Regions from separate parts of the Clostridium sp. 001 genome, predicted to be linked through region 4. Evidence: riboswitches for the same ligand, from Rfam matches in the RefSeq annotation. Region 4 holds a riboswitch; each other region holds the start of a gene.
What was found. Region 4 has a riboswitch for S-adenosylmethionine ahead of B5S50_RS05490 (MetQ/NlpA family ABC transporter substrate-binding protein). Riboswitches for the same ligand answer to the same signal wherever they lie in the genome.

Region 1: it holds a riboswitch for S-adenosylmethionine, as region 4 does, so the genes downstream of both, B5S50_RS13275 (methionine ABC transporter ATP-binding protein) here and B5S50_RS05490 (MetQ/NlpA family ABC transporter substrate-binding protein) in region 4, are expected to answer to the same signal.
Region 2: it holds a riboswitch for S-adenosylmethionine, as region 4 does, so the genes downstream of both, B5S50_RS02155 (APC family permease) here and B5S50_RS05490 (MetQ/NlpA family ABC transporter substrate-binding protein) in region 4, are expected to answer to the same signal.
Region 3: it holds a riboswitch for S-adenosylmethionine, as region 4 does, so the genes downstream of both, B5S50_RS14405 (homocysteine S-methyltransferase family protein) here and B5S50_RS05490 (MetQ/NlpA family ABC transporter substrate-binding protein) in region 4, are expected to answer to the same signal.

Annotation. Positions count from the first base shown of each region.
Region 1 is NZ_CP020473.1:2,834,836-2,838,033, reverse strand. Features, by position in the region: gene B5S50_RS13280 (methionine ABC transporter permease) at 10-666, opposite strand; gene B5S50_RS13275 (methionine ABC transporter ATP-binding protein) at 669-1,625, opposite strand; SAM riboswitch class I at 1,705-1,805, opposite strand; gene B5S50_RS13270 (response regulator transcription factor) at 1,920-2,615, shown strand; gene B5S50_RS13265 (ATP-binding cassette domain-containing protein) at 2,702-3,198, shown strand, end outside.
Region 2 is NZ_CP020473.1:501,514-504,711, forward strand. Features, by position in the region: gene B5S50_RS02150 (NADH:flavin oxidoreductase) at 177-1,187, opposite strand; SAM riboswitch class I at 1,412-1,519, shown strand; gene B5S50_RS02155 (APC family permease) at 1,694-3,094, shown strand; gene B5S50_RS02160 (cyclase family protein) at 3,128-3,198, shown strand, end outside.
Region 3 is NZ_CP020473.1:3,094,671-3,097,868, forward strand. Features, by position in the region: gene B5S50_RS14400 (O-acetylhomoserine aminocarboxypropyltransferase/cysteine synthase family protein) at 1-291, opposite strand, end outside; SAM riboswitch class I at 403-511, opposite strand; SAM riboswitch class I at 798-905, shown strand; gene B5S50_RS14405 (homocysteine S-methyltransferase family protein) at 1,300-3,198, shown strand, end outside.
Region 4 is NZ_CP020473.1:1,219,590-1,222,787, forward strand. Features, by position in the region: gene B5S50_RS05485 (ferritin family protein) at 47-607, shown strand; gene B5S50_RS05490 (MetQ/NlpA family ABC transporter substrate-binding protein) at 967-1,788, opposite strand; SAM riboswitch class I at 1,924-2,031, opposite strand; gene B5S50_RS05495 (D-alanine--D-alanine ligase) at 2,281-3,171, shown strand.

The sequences.
Region 1 (3,198 bases), 1.6 Mb from region 4:
AACAAATAATTATTTGTTTAGCTTTTTATATATAAGATTTCCTATAGTTTGAAGTACCTGGACAAAAATTATGAGTATTATTACAGTGTATACCATTATGTCAGTTTGAAATCTATAATATCCATACTTTACTGCCACATCTCCAAGTCCACCTCCGCCTACTGTACCTGCCATAGCTGAACATCCAACTACACTTATTACAGTGAGTGTTATACCAAGCACTATAGATGGCAGTGCCTCTTTAATCATAACTTTAAATATTATCTGCATATTACTTGCACCAAACGATTTTGCAGCTTCTATTATTCCCGGATCTATTTCTTTAAGTGAAGATTCAATTACCCTCGATGCAAAAGGTGCTGCTGCTATTGTAATAGGAACTATTGCTGCTGTTGTACCTATGGTTTTTCCAACAATAAGCTTTGTAAAAGGAAAAATTGCTATCATAAGTATTATAAAAGGAAATGATCTCAATAAATTTACTATTACATCCAATACCTTGTAGACTACTTTATTAGGCTTTAATCCACCAGGTTCAGTTACAACTAGCAAAATAGCAGGTATAAATCCTATAATTACTGCAAGTATTGTAGAAACTATAACCATATAAAATGTTTGTCCAATAGCAGGAAGTAGTATTTCCTGAAATGTTTCACTAAATCCCATGTTTACTCTACCTCCCAGTTAACATTTTTTGAAGAAAGATAATTACATATACTTTCCTTGTCTTTATCATTTACATTTATAACCAGACTTCCTAAAACATCACTGCGGAATCTTTCAAGTTTTCCCCATACTATAGAAAACTTTATATTCAAATCTATAGCCATAGAGGTTATTAAATTGTCCTGGCTTATTTCCTTAGGAAAGAATATTCTTATGTTTATACCTTCATCTGGAAGTAAACTATCATTTCCAAGCAGCTTCTTTAGATTTTTTCCTGGTTTTAAAAATATTTCTTCTACATTTCCAGAAGTTTTGATTTCACCTTCATCTATAATAGCGATTTTACTACATATTTCTTTTATAACTTCCATTTGATGGGTTACAACTACTATGGTTATTTTAAATTCATTGTTTATTTTTCTCAAAAGCTCAAGTATTGACTTAGTAGTATTTGGGTCAAGTGCAGATGTGGCTTCGTCACAAAGTAGTATACTTGGATTTAGCGCCAAAGCTCTTGCAATAGCTACTCTTTGCTTTTGTCCACCACTTAATTCAGACGGCATGCTCTTTGCTTTATCACTAAGGCCTACTAAATTTAATAATTCCTTTACCCTAGTTTTTATTTTACTTTTTTCTAATCCCCAGACTTCAAGTGGAAGTGATATATTATCATATACATTTTTTCTGTTTAATAAATTAAAATTTTGAAATATCATTCCCAAGTTTTTTCTAAAAGTCCTTATTTCTTTACCTTTTAAGTCTTTTACTTCTTTACCCATTACCTTTATGCTTCCTGTGTCATAGCTTTCAAGACCATTCAAGCACCTTAAAAGTGTAGATTTTCCAGCACCACTGTGGCCAACTATTCCAAATATTTCACCTTCTTGTATATGAAGATTTATACTTTTCAGCACACTTTTATTGTTAAAACTTTTGCCTACATTATTAATATCTATCAATATTCTTTACCCTCCCATATCAATTTTAAGAAAAAATAAAAGCCTGAGAAAAATCTCAGACTTAGTTAACTTAAAATTTCTCTCATCTTTCAGCTATCGCTGCAGGATTTAGCACCATTATACACTGTACTGGTTGCTGGATTTCATAGGGCCCGTTCCCTCAATCACTCTTGATAAGTTCAAGATTTATATTTAATTATGCTTTTAATTATAGACGTGACCATTTATTATGTCAATACACCCTATCTAAAAATGTTATAATTGTCTTAACTCAAAAACTCTGGAGGAATACCTATGAACAAAAATATAAACATTTTAATAGTAGAAGATGATACAGATATAAATAAGTTATTATGCAGGATACTAGAAAAAAATAATTACAATGTCCGCGGGGCTTTTTCAGGTACTGAAGCTGAAATGTGCATTGAAAAATATGACTTTCAGCTAATTTTACTTGACTTGATGCTCCCTGGTATTACAGGAGAAAAGCTTATAGAAAAAATACGAAAGATTAAAACTATGCCTGTCATTGTAATATCTGCAAAAACAGCTCAAGAAACAAAAATTCAAGTTTTAAAACTAGGAGCAGATGATTTCATATCAAAACCTTTCGATGTAGAAGAAGTACTGGCAAGAGTTTGTGCACAACTTAGAAGATATATGATATTTTCAAACTCAAATGAAAAACAAAACATATTAACCTATAAAAATATGACCTTAGATCGGGAAAATCACAAAGTTTTTATAAGTTCTCAGGAAGTAATATTAACTATAAGGGAGTTTTGTATACTAGAACTTCTAATGTCTTACCCCAAAAAAGTATTTACAAAAGCTAATTTATTTGAACATGTATGGAAAGATAAATTTATAAGCGATGATAACACCATAAATGTGCATATGAGCAACCTTCGCTCTAAAATAGCTAAAATTGACCCGGACACAGAATACATACATACCGTTTGGGGAATAGGTTTTAAGATGAAAGATTAAACTTAATGATTTCTTAAGTTTTTCTTTAATGTATCTTGCTGATTTTGTTCTAATATAAAATCAACAAGAAAATGGAGGTTGATATCATGAATGATTTAGTACTTCATACAAAAAATCTTACTAAAAAATACAAAAATCACAAGGCACTTGATAATGTAAATATTAAGATAAGTAAAGGTGACATATACGGTCTTGTAGGCAAAAATGGCGCTGGCAAGACAACCCTTATGAGAATAATAACAGGTCTTTCTTTGCAAGATAACGGTGATATAGAATTATTTTCAAAAACAAGCAAAGACGAATTAAACAAAGAGCGAATGAGAACAGGATGCATAATAGAAACACCCAGCTTTTTTCCTTATCTCTCAGGCAAAAAAAATCTTGAATACTATAGAATTCAAAAAGGAATTCCTGAAAAAGACTGTGTGGATAAAGTACTTAATACAGTAGGTCTTTCGGATACAGGTAATAAAAAATTCAAACATTATTCTCTTGGCATGAAGCAGCGTCTTGGCCTGGCCCTAGCTTTAATTGCAAGTCCAGATTTTTTAATTTTAGACGAACCTATAAATGGTCTTGATCC
Region 2 (3,198 bases), 720 kb from region 4:
TTTCCTCGTACCTCAGCAAATCTACAATTTTAATATTTTCTGACGTTAGGAAGAAAATTATCCTTATTTGATATTTAAACTTTGTTATTTGTTCTTTAAAAAAATTGCTTCGCAAAGTTCTTATATTAAGTTAATTTCTTATGTGCAAAAGTTGAGTCACTTATATATAAAACATACTAGCATTTACTATGTTCAAAACTTTCAACGGCTCTTTTGGCCCAACTAGAATCTTTATACATAGCTCTTCCTACACCTATGAGATCAGCTTTTACATCTACAAGCAGTTCCTCTGCAGCTTCAGCTTTTGTAATGCCTCCAGTTAATATAACAGGGATTGATACAAACTGTTTCAAGCTTCCACTGAGTTCTGAGAAATATCCTTGAGAGTTATTTCCCGGTACAGTAAATCTGCAAAATCCTCCTGAAATATCTAAAACATCCAGACCCGCTTTTTCAAATTCACAAACTGCAGCTTTACTATCTTCAAGTGTAGTTCCACCTTCCATGTAATCAGAAGCTCCCAATCTCATAAAAATTGGAAATTCATTTCCTACAGCTTCACGTACAGCCTTTATAACTTGAAGATGAATTTTAATTCTATTCTTTACATCATCTCCACCATATTCATCAGTTCTCTTGTTTGTAAGGGGAGAATAGAATTGATTTAAGAGATATCCATGGGCAGAGTGAATTTCTACTCCATCAAAACCCGCCGCCTTTACACGCACAGCAGCATCCTTAAAGCTTTTAACTATATCTTGAATTTCATCATAAGTAAGCTCTCTTGGAATACCCGATTTCATAAAAGGATTTTCCACAGCTGAAGGTGCAACTAAAACACTTCCTGTAACTGCCACCGTGGTTGCACTCCCAGCATGATTAAGCTGCATAACTGCCTTGCAACCGTTTTTATGAATAGTATCAGCTACTTTTCTTAAACCTTCTATTGTACTGTCATCTGCAACAGAAAGCTGATTTTTACTAGCTTTTCCTTCTTGTTCAATAAAGCTGTGTTCAACTATAATGAGTGATAAATATCCTCCTCTAGATATTTCATCATAATGTTCTAAGAGCTTACTACTTACTTTTCCATCATCTTCAGATTTCTCTGTAGCCATAGGCGGCATAATTAATCTATTTTTTAAAACTAATTTACCACTGTTTAGTGGCTCAAGTAAATGTGTCATAATTTCCCTCCTGCATCTAAATTTAACTTAAATTTTATCATAGCAGACATTAAAAAACAAGTAGTGCTTTCTTGTGACAAATTTAGCATTTAAATTGTATATTTATAAAGAAATTTAGGAACTTATTTATAGTTCAATTATATAAATTACAACTTTAATCTTTCAAAAAAAGTTATTGACAACAGGACAATCTTGGTAGTATACTACTAACTAAATTAAATAAAATCTTATCAAGAGAGGTTGAGGGACTGGCCCTATGAAACCCAACAACCAGCATTTTCATTTAAATGTATTGGTGTTAATTCCTGCAGATTATTTCTGATAGATGAGATAATTGATTTTTAATATCATGATATTAAAAGGTCATTTTTCTTATCTTATAGAAAAATGACCTTATTTTTCTATAAGATAAACCATTCGATTTGCGCAAATCAAATATTCCGATAAGATTTCCATTTAATTAATAAAAATATAAGTAAAAACCTATTCGCTAAGGAGTGAACAATATGAGCAAAGAAAACTCTAAAGGCATTAATGCCCTTAAAAAAAATCAACTTAATTTTGTAGAAGTTATTGCACTTTCAGTTGCAATAATAGCACCTACTTTTGCTATGTCAATGAATGTAGGACTTATGGCATCAACAGTATCTTACTCTGTAAGTGCAGTATTTGTTATATCAACTATACTAATGGGCTTTGTAGCCGTATCTTTTATAAAATTCAATGAATATTTTCCATCTGCAGGTTCGGTTTATACATTTACAGAAAGATCTTTGGGTAAAAAAGCTGCTTCAATATCAGGATGGGCTCTTCTTCTTACCTATATAGGATTTTCTGCTGGATGTTCTTCTGCTTTTGGATCTCTTTTTTCTAGCTTTATTAAAGAATTAACTGGAATAAGCATATCCTGGATTATATTTGCACTAATTTGTGAGGTATTTATATGGTTTGTATCTTATAGTGATGTAAAATTAAGTACAAACATTATGCTTGTCATAGAAGCTGTATCAATCCTCCTCGTAATATTGCTTTCAGTGGTCATTCTTGTAAAAGTTGGTTCAACAAAAGGATTAAGTTTAGTTCCTTTTAAAGGAAATGGAAATAAATTTTCAAATTATGGTGCTGGAATCGTATATGCAATACTATGCTTTGGCGGTTTTGAGGGGGCATCAAGTCTTGGTGAAGAAAGTAAAAATCCTAAGAAATCAATACCTCTTGCAATTGCAAGTACAGTTGTTGTAACCGGACTTATATTCGTATTCGTAAGTTATGCTGAGGTTATAGGATTTGGAGTATCGCCTTCAGGAATAGGTGCTCTAACAAAGTCACCATCTACTATAGTAGACCTTTCTAAAAATTATATAGGAAGTGTATTTACTATATTAATTACGCTGGCTATCAGCATTTCCGCTTTTTCAACTGCTTTAGGATCTATGACTGCAGGTTCAAGGCTTTTATATTCAATGAGTAAAGATGGTAATGTTCCACAAATTTTTTCTGGCGTACACTCTAAACACCATACTCCTTATGTAGCTTTAAACATCATACTTGCAATAATAATAGTTCCAGTTTTAGCACTTTTTAGGCATGATGGAGTAGAAGTATTTGGATATATAGGAACAATAGGTGCACTTGCATTACTTATTGCTTACTTCATAACAAGCTTGGGTTCACTTATATACTTTGGAAAGAAAAAAATATGGACATGGCAGCTTATTATACCAGTTGTAGCTCTACTTGTTTTAGCATTTACCTTTTATTCAAATATTTATCCTATACCAGCCTTTCCTAATAATATATTTCCTTATATAGTTTTGGCATGGATAATAGTAGGTTTTAGTATTACCTCTATTTATAAAAAAAGATCAGTTTTACCTGCAGCTTCTAAAGAGAAGGTTGCTAATTAATATACTATTTAATTTGGAAGGAGATTATATATTATGACTAATAGTTTATGGAATACTTTAGGTGATTTAAAAAAACACCAATGGGTAGATCTTACCCATGAATT
Region 3 (3,198 bases), 1.9 Mb from region 4:
TAATACAGCGTAAAGTATTGCTGCAAGTCCGGAAGATGTAGCAAGACCTGCACTGCCGCCTTCAAGGGCTGCTACCCTTTGCTCAAATACATCTTCTGTAGGGTTCATTATTCTGGCATAAACATTTCCAGGTTTTTTAAGCTGGAAAAAGTCTGCTGCTTCATCGGCATCTTTAAATACAAAGGATGTAGTCTGGTAGATTGGAACTGCTCTTGCACCTGTAGTTGGGTCAGGCACCTGGCCTGCATGTACTTGTAATGTTTCAAATGATAACTTTCTTTCTTCACTCATTGGTTATTCCTCCTAATACTTTTTTTAATATTTTGGACGAAACTTCTATAACCTGGCAGAATAAAAAAATCTTCTTGTAAGATAAGTTACAAGAAGATTCTATCTTCATGCTTCTCATCTTTCAGGTTTACACCTGCTGGAATTAGCACCGTTGAATGAAAATGATCATTCAGGTTGCTGGGCATCATAGGGCCAGTCCCTCTGCCACTCTGGATAAGAAGTTCCGTATTCGATTGAGAAAATCATACCAGACATAGATAAGGTTTGTCAATAGAAAAATAAAAAAATATTTAGAAAATTTTATCTGATAGCTACCTACTGTAATACTCCCACTTCTATCAAAGTGGGAGAAATAAAGTTTTAAAGAGAGAGTGACTATCATTAAATCAAAGATTTGGAATATCTGCTTTTCCCACTAAGTAAGATTCATTGATATTACGAATTATAGTAAAATAGTCATGTAAATAGTATTGACAATTGATAGTTAAAGTATTAATATTAAAGCACTTTTATCACGAGAGGTGGAGGGACTGGCCCAGTGAAACCCAACAACCGGCACTAAAGTGCATCGGTGCTAATTCCTGCAGAATAAAACAAATTCTGAAAGATAAGGAAAGTTGATTTTGTCAAATTTAAAGTTGCTTTTCTGATTGAAGGGCAGCTTTTTTGTATAATTTAATAAAAATGTATTTCGCAGTTTAAAAAAATTGCAAAGCAATTTTTTACAAGTTAAGAATTAATAATGAAAAATTAATAGTGAAGGATGATTTTTAGCTGTCGCAAAAAATCCACATTAACTATTAATTCTTCATTCTTAACTATTAATTAAAAAAGTTGAGTAAATAAATATTAATTTTAAATAATATTAATGTATATTTATACAATCATAAAATATTAAATAATTTGATGTATTGTAGAAAATTTGTTTAAAGTTTAAAATTTTATACAAGAAGTAATGGATTAAATAATTTGAACATGAAACTTGTATTTGAAAAAGGAGTGCAGCGAATGTTATTTAAAGATTTATTAAATAAGTTTAACGACAAATTTGTTTTTTTTGATGGAGCTATGGGAACCATGCTTCAAAGAGCAGGGCTTAAAGTAGGTGAACTTCCAGAAACATTAAATATCACAAATTCAGAGATCATAAGAAAAGTACATAGGGAATACTTAAATGCAGGATCAGATATCATAATAACAAATACTTTTGGTGCCAATGAACTTAAGTATAGTTCTTCTGATTATACAATAAAAGATGTAATTACAGCTGGAGTAAAAATTGTAAAGGAAGAGGCAAAGGATAAATTAGTAGCACTTGATATAGGACCTACAGGACAGGTTATGGAGCCTACAGGGAGTTTAAGTTTTGAATCTGCATATGAATTGTTTAAAAGTCAGGTTATTATAGGGGAAAAAGCGGGAGCAGACATAATCCTAATAGAAACTATGTCTGATTTGTACGAAGCAAAGGCAGCTATTCTTGCAGCAAAAGAAAATAGTTCTCTTCCAATATTTTGTACAATGACTTTCCAGCAGGATGGAAGAACTCTAATGGGAACAGATCCGAAAACTATGGTATTTGTGCTTGAATCGTTGGGGGTGGACGCCCTTGGAGTGAATTGTTCCTTGGGACCGGAAGAATTGCAAGATATTGTAGATGAAATCTTAAAGTATTCTTCTATACCCGTTATAGTTCAGCCTAATGCAGGACTCCCAAAGTATGATGGTGAAAATACGATTTATGATATAACTTCAGATGAGTTTGCAGAAAACGTAGTGATTATGGCAAAAAAAGGAGTTAGGTTTTTTGGAGGATGCTGCGGAACAAGTCCTGAATTTATAAAAACTATGGTAGAAAGTTTGAAAAATACAGTACCTTTAGAGATAAAAGAAAAAAATTATACCGCAGTGTGTTCAGCTAGGAATACTGTGTTTTTAGGTAATAGGATAAAATTTATAGGAGAGAGAATTAATCCTACAGGTAGAGATATTTATAAGAAAGAGCTTAAAGAAAGAAAGGTAAATTTTATACAGAAAGAAGCAGTGCAGCAAAAAGAAGAAGGGGCGCATATACTTGGACTCAATGTAGGACTTCCTGAGATTGATGAAGTTGAAACTATGAAAGAAGCAGTAAAGGCAATACAAAAAGTAGTACAATTGCCTATAGATATAGATAGTCCAAATCCTAAAGTTTTAGAGGCTGGAGTTAGGGTTTATAACGGTAAACCTATAATAAATTCAGTAAATGGTAGAAAAAAGTGTATGGAAGAAGTATTTCCAATAGTAAAGAAGTATGGAGGCTGTGTTATAGCACTTACTATAGATGAAAATGGAATACCTGATACCGCAGAGGGGAGGGTAAAGATTGCAGAGAAGATAATCAAAACTGCTGAAAACTATGGCATCAAGAGAAAGGACATAATAGTTGATTGTCTTACGTTAACTGCATCTGCCCAGCAAAAAGAAGTTCTTGAAACAATAAAGGCTATAAAGATTTTAAAGGAACAATTTGGAGTAAAAACTACCCTTGGAGTAAGCAATATATCCTATGGACTACCTAGAAGATGTATATTAAATAGAACTTTTCTTGCACTTGCCCTTCAGGCAGGACTTGACTTGCCAATAATAAATACAGCGGATAAAGGTGTGAAAGATATTATTTCAGCTTTTGAGGTATTGACAAACATAGATAAAGAAGGGAAGGAATACGTAAAAAAATATAGCAGTAAATCTGAAGGCGAAAAAGCAAAATGGGGAAGTGATATTCCTAATTCAGGTGAAAATGATAAAAATCTAAAACAGGCGATTATTGATGGAATGGAAGAGGAAGCAGTAGAGCTAACTTGTAAGCTCTTGAAAAGTAAGAAGTCAGTAGATATAGTAAATTCCCATATAATCCCGGCGCTA
Region 4 (3,198 bases):
AATGATGAATACTGTTTATATAAGAAAGTTAGAAAGGATGTTTATTATGGTTAAAATGACTTGTATTGTTTGTGGTATGGAAATAAATGAAAAAAATTATAATTTTAATAAAGAAGCATTTATAAATTCAAATAGTAAAGAAAAAATAATGTATTGCCCATTTTGCGGAGCGCCAATTGAATATTTAATAGAAAATGGACAAAAAATAAAATATGATAGAAATAAATTGAATCAAAATTCCTTGAAAATAATAGATCATGCAGTTAAATTGGAAGTTTTTAATGGAGATTTTTATAAGAAAGCTTCATATATGGCAAAAGATAAAAATGTAAAAAGTATGTTTAAGTCTTTATCAAGCATAGAATATATGCATGCTAGAATTCATAAGAAAATAGCCGGCATTAAAGAAATGCCAGTACTTAAGGATATGGATTATTCAAAATATAATACCGATGAAAATTTGCTTGCTGCAGCTTGTCAAAGAGAAAAGCATGCTGTAGCGTATTATAAAAAGTATGAAAAAGAAATCCATGAAGAAAACATTGCAAAGATATTTAATGCACTTTCTAAGGTTGAAGAGGAACATGTAAAGCTTACAGGTGAATAATTTAAAAGAATTGCGAAACAAAGTTTCACAAGTTAAGAATTAATAATGAAAAATTAATAGTAAAGGATGATTTTTAGCTATCGCAAAAAATCTTTAAATCTATATTAACCAGCAATGTTTCGCTTTAGCTAAACGAGAGCCATGAAAAGCTTAATCAAAGATTTTTTGTAGTGTAACGGAAAAAAATCCACATTAACTATTAATTCTTCATTATTAACTATTAATTAAAATATGTATTATTTATAACTAAAAATAAACTTATGCACAGAAACATTTTTACAATAATGAAGCCCATTTAAATATAAGGTTGTAAAAACATTCGGAGTATAAGCTTATTTTTCGTTTTGAAACTCTATCCCCTAAAATGCTGGAATTATGTTTCCATTATATTTTTCCTGTATAAACTTCTTAATTGATGGATCATTAACGGCTTTTGCCAATGCCTTAATATAAGGTTTGTCTTTATTTTCCTTTTTAACAGCAATTATATTAGCATAAGGTGAATCCTTAGATTCTATGGCAATAGCATCTTTAAGTGGATTTAGCTTTGCCTGAAGTGCATAGTTTGTATTTATAACTGCCGCATCTACTTCTGTTAAAGTTCTTGGAAGTTGTGGTGCATCAAGCTCCTGGAATTTTAAGTTTTTCTTGTTTTCAGTTATATCTAACTTTGAAATAAGATCTCCGCTCTTTACTTTTATAATTCCTTCATGAGCCAATAATTTTAATGCTCTTGCACCATTTGTAGGATCGTTTGGTATTGCAATTTCAGCACCATTTTTCAAATCTTTTAAACTCTTAATTTTATTGGAATAAACCCCCATAGGTTCAAGATGTACTTTTGCTACATAATCTAAATTTGTATTGTTCTTTTTATTGAATTCATTTAAATATGGAATATGTTGAAAAAAGTTTGCATCTATATCTCCTGAATCCAAAGCCTTATTAGGAGTTACATAGTCTGTAAACTGAACTATTTGTAAATCGTATCCTTGTTTCTTTAGTATAGGCTTTACCTTTTCTAGTATTTCAGCATGAGGCTGTGGAGATGCCCCTACTTTTATTACTTTTTTGTCATCACCTTTACTACTGCTTGAAGAACTTGTACTGCTTTGCGCACCACATCCAGCTAATGCCAAGATCAATGTTAACGATAAAATAACTGTAATTAATTTTTTCATTTTGATTCCCTCCAATTATAAAATAATAGACAATTTCTAAGCATTAAGCTGAAATATAAAATTTTCATATCATATTTTCAATTTAAAACCAAATAAAGCTCGAGGAACAACCTCGAGCTAAAAATCTCAATGATCCTCTCATCTTCCAGCTTATGCTGCAGGAATTAGCACCACTATACTATTAAAAATAGTATTGGTTGCCGGGCTTCATAGGGCCAGTCCCTCCACCTCTCTTGATAAGTTAATATTAAATTTTGTTAACTTGTGATTTACATTATAACAGCGAAATTTAAAGATGTCAACAACAACATTTTCTGTTCTTAAAGATTTTTTACTTTACTTTTAACTTAATATTTTTCCTTAACCATAAAGCCACATTTAGGATAAACTAGTTATCCTGTGGTTCTTTATTTTATATGGAAAATGTATAAAATAAATATTAGACATAGTAATTGAAAAATATTAAATAACAAGTTCAGTGGAGGAATTAACATGAAAATAGGAGTTATAATGGGTGGAATATCTTCTGAAAGAGAGGTTTCACTAAATTCAGGTAAAGAAATAGTAAACTGCTTAGATAAAAATAAATATGAGGTTGTACCCATTGTCATAGATAAAAAGAGAGATGTACTTGAAAAAGTAAAAGATATAGATTTTGCCTTTATTGCACTTCATGGTAAATTTGGTGAAGATGGTACTATACAATCAGTACTTGAAACCATGGATATACCTTACTCAGGATGCGGACCTTTGACAAGTGCCATTTGCATGGACAAAGATATGAGTAAAAAAGTGTTAAAATCTGCAGATATAAATACTGCCAAATGGATTTGTGTTAAATCTATAGAAGAAATTGATTATGATAAATTGGATGAGATAGGCTATCCTGTAGTTGTAAAGCCTAACTGTGGTGGTTCAAGTGTTGCTACTAATATAGTTAAGAAAAAAGAAGATATTGAAAATAATGTAAAGTTAGCTCTAGATTATGACACTGAAGTTGTTATTGAGAAATATATACAGGGAGATGAAATAACATGCTGTATGTTAAAAGGTAAAACTCTTCCTGTAATTGCAATAAAACCTAATGCAGAATTCTTTGACTACACTGCAAAATATGCAGATGGTGGTTCTGATGAAATAGTTGTAGAACTTGAAAAATCTCTTCAAGAAAAAGTTGAAAAAATATGTGTTCAATGCTGGGAAGTTCTCAAATGCAAAAGCTATGCAAGGGTAGATATGATAGTTGAAAATGGTATTCCTTATGTGCTTGAACTAAACACTTTACCAGGCCTTACAAAAAATAGCCTATTTCCTAAGAGTGCTGGTGGAGTTGATATATCCTTTTCTCAACTATTGGATAAAGTAATTCAATATTCACTCTAATTTTTGTGGAATTTCTAATTTGAAGTT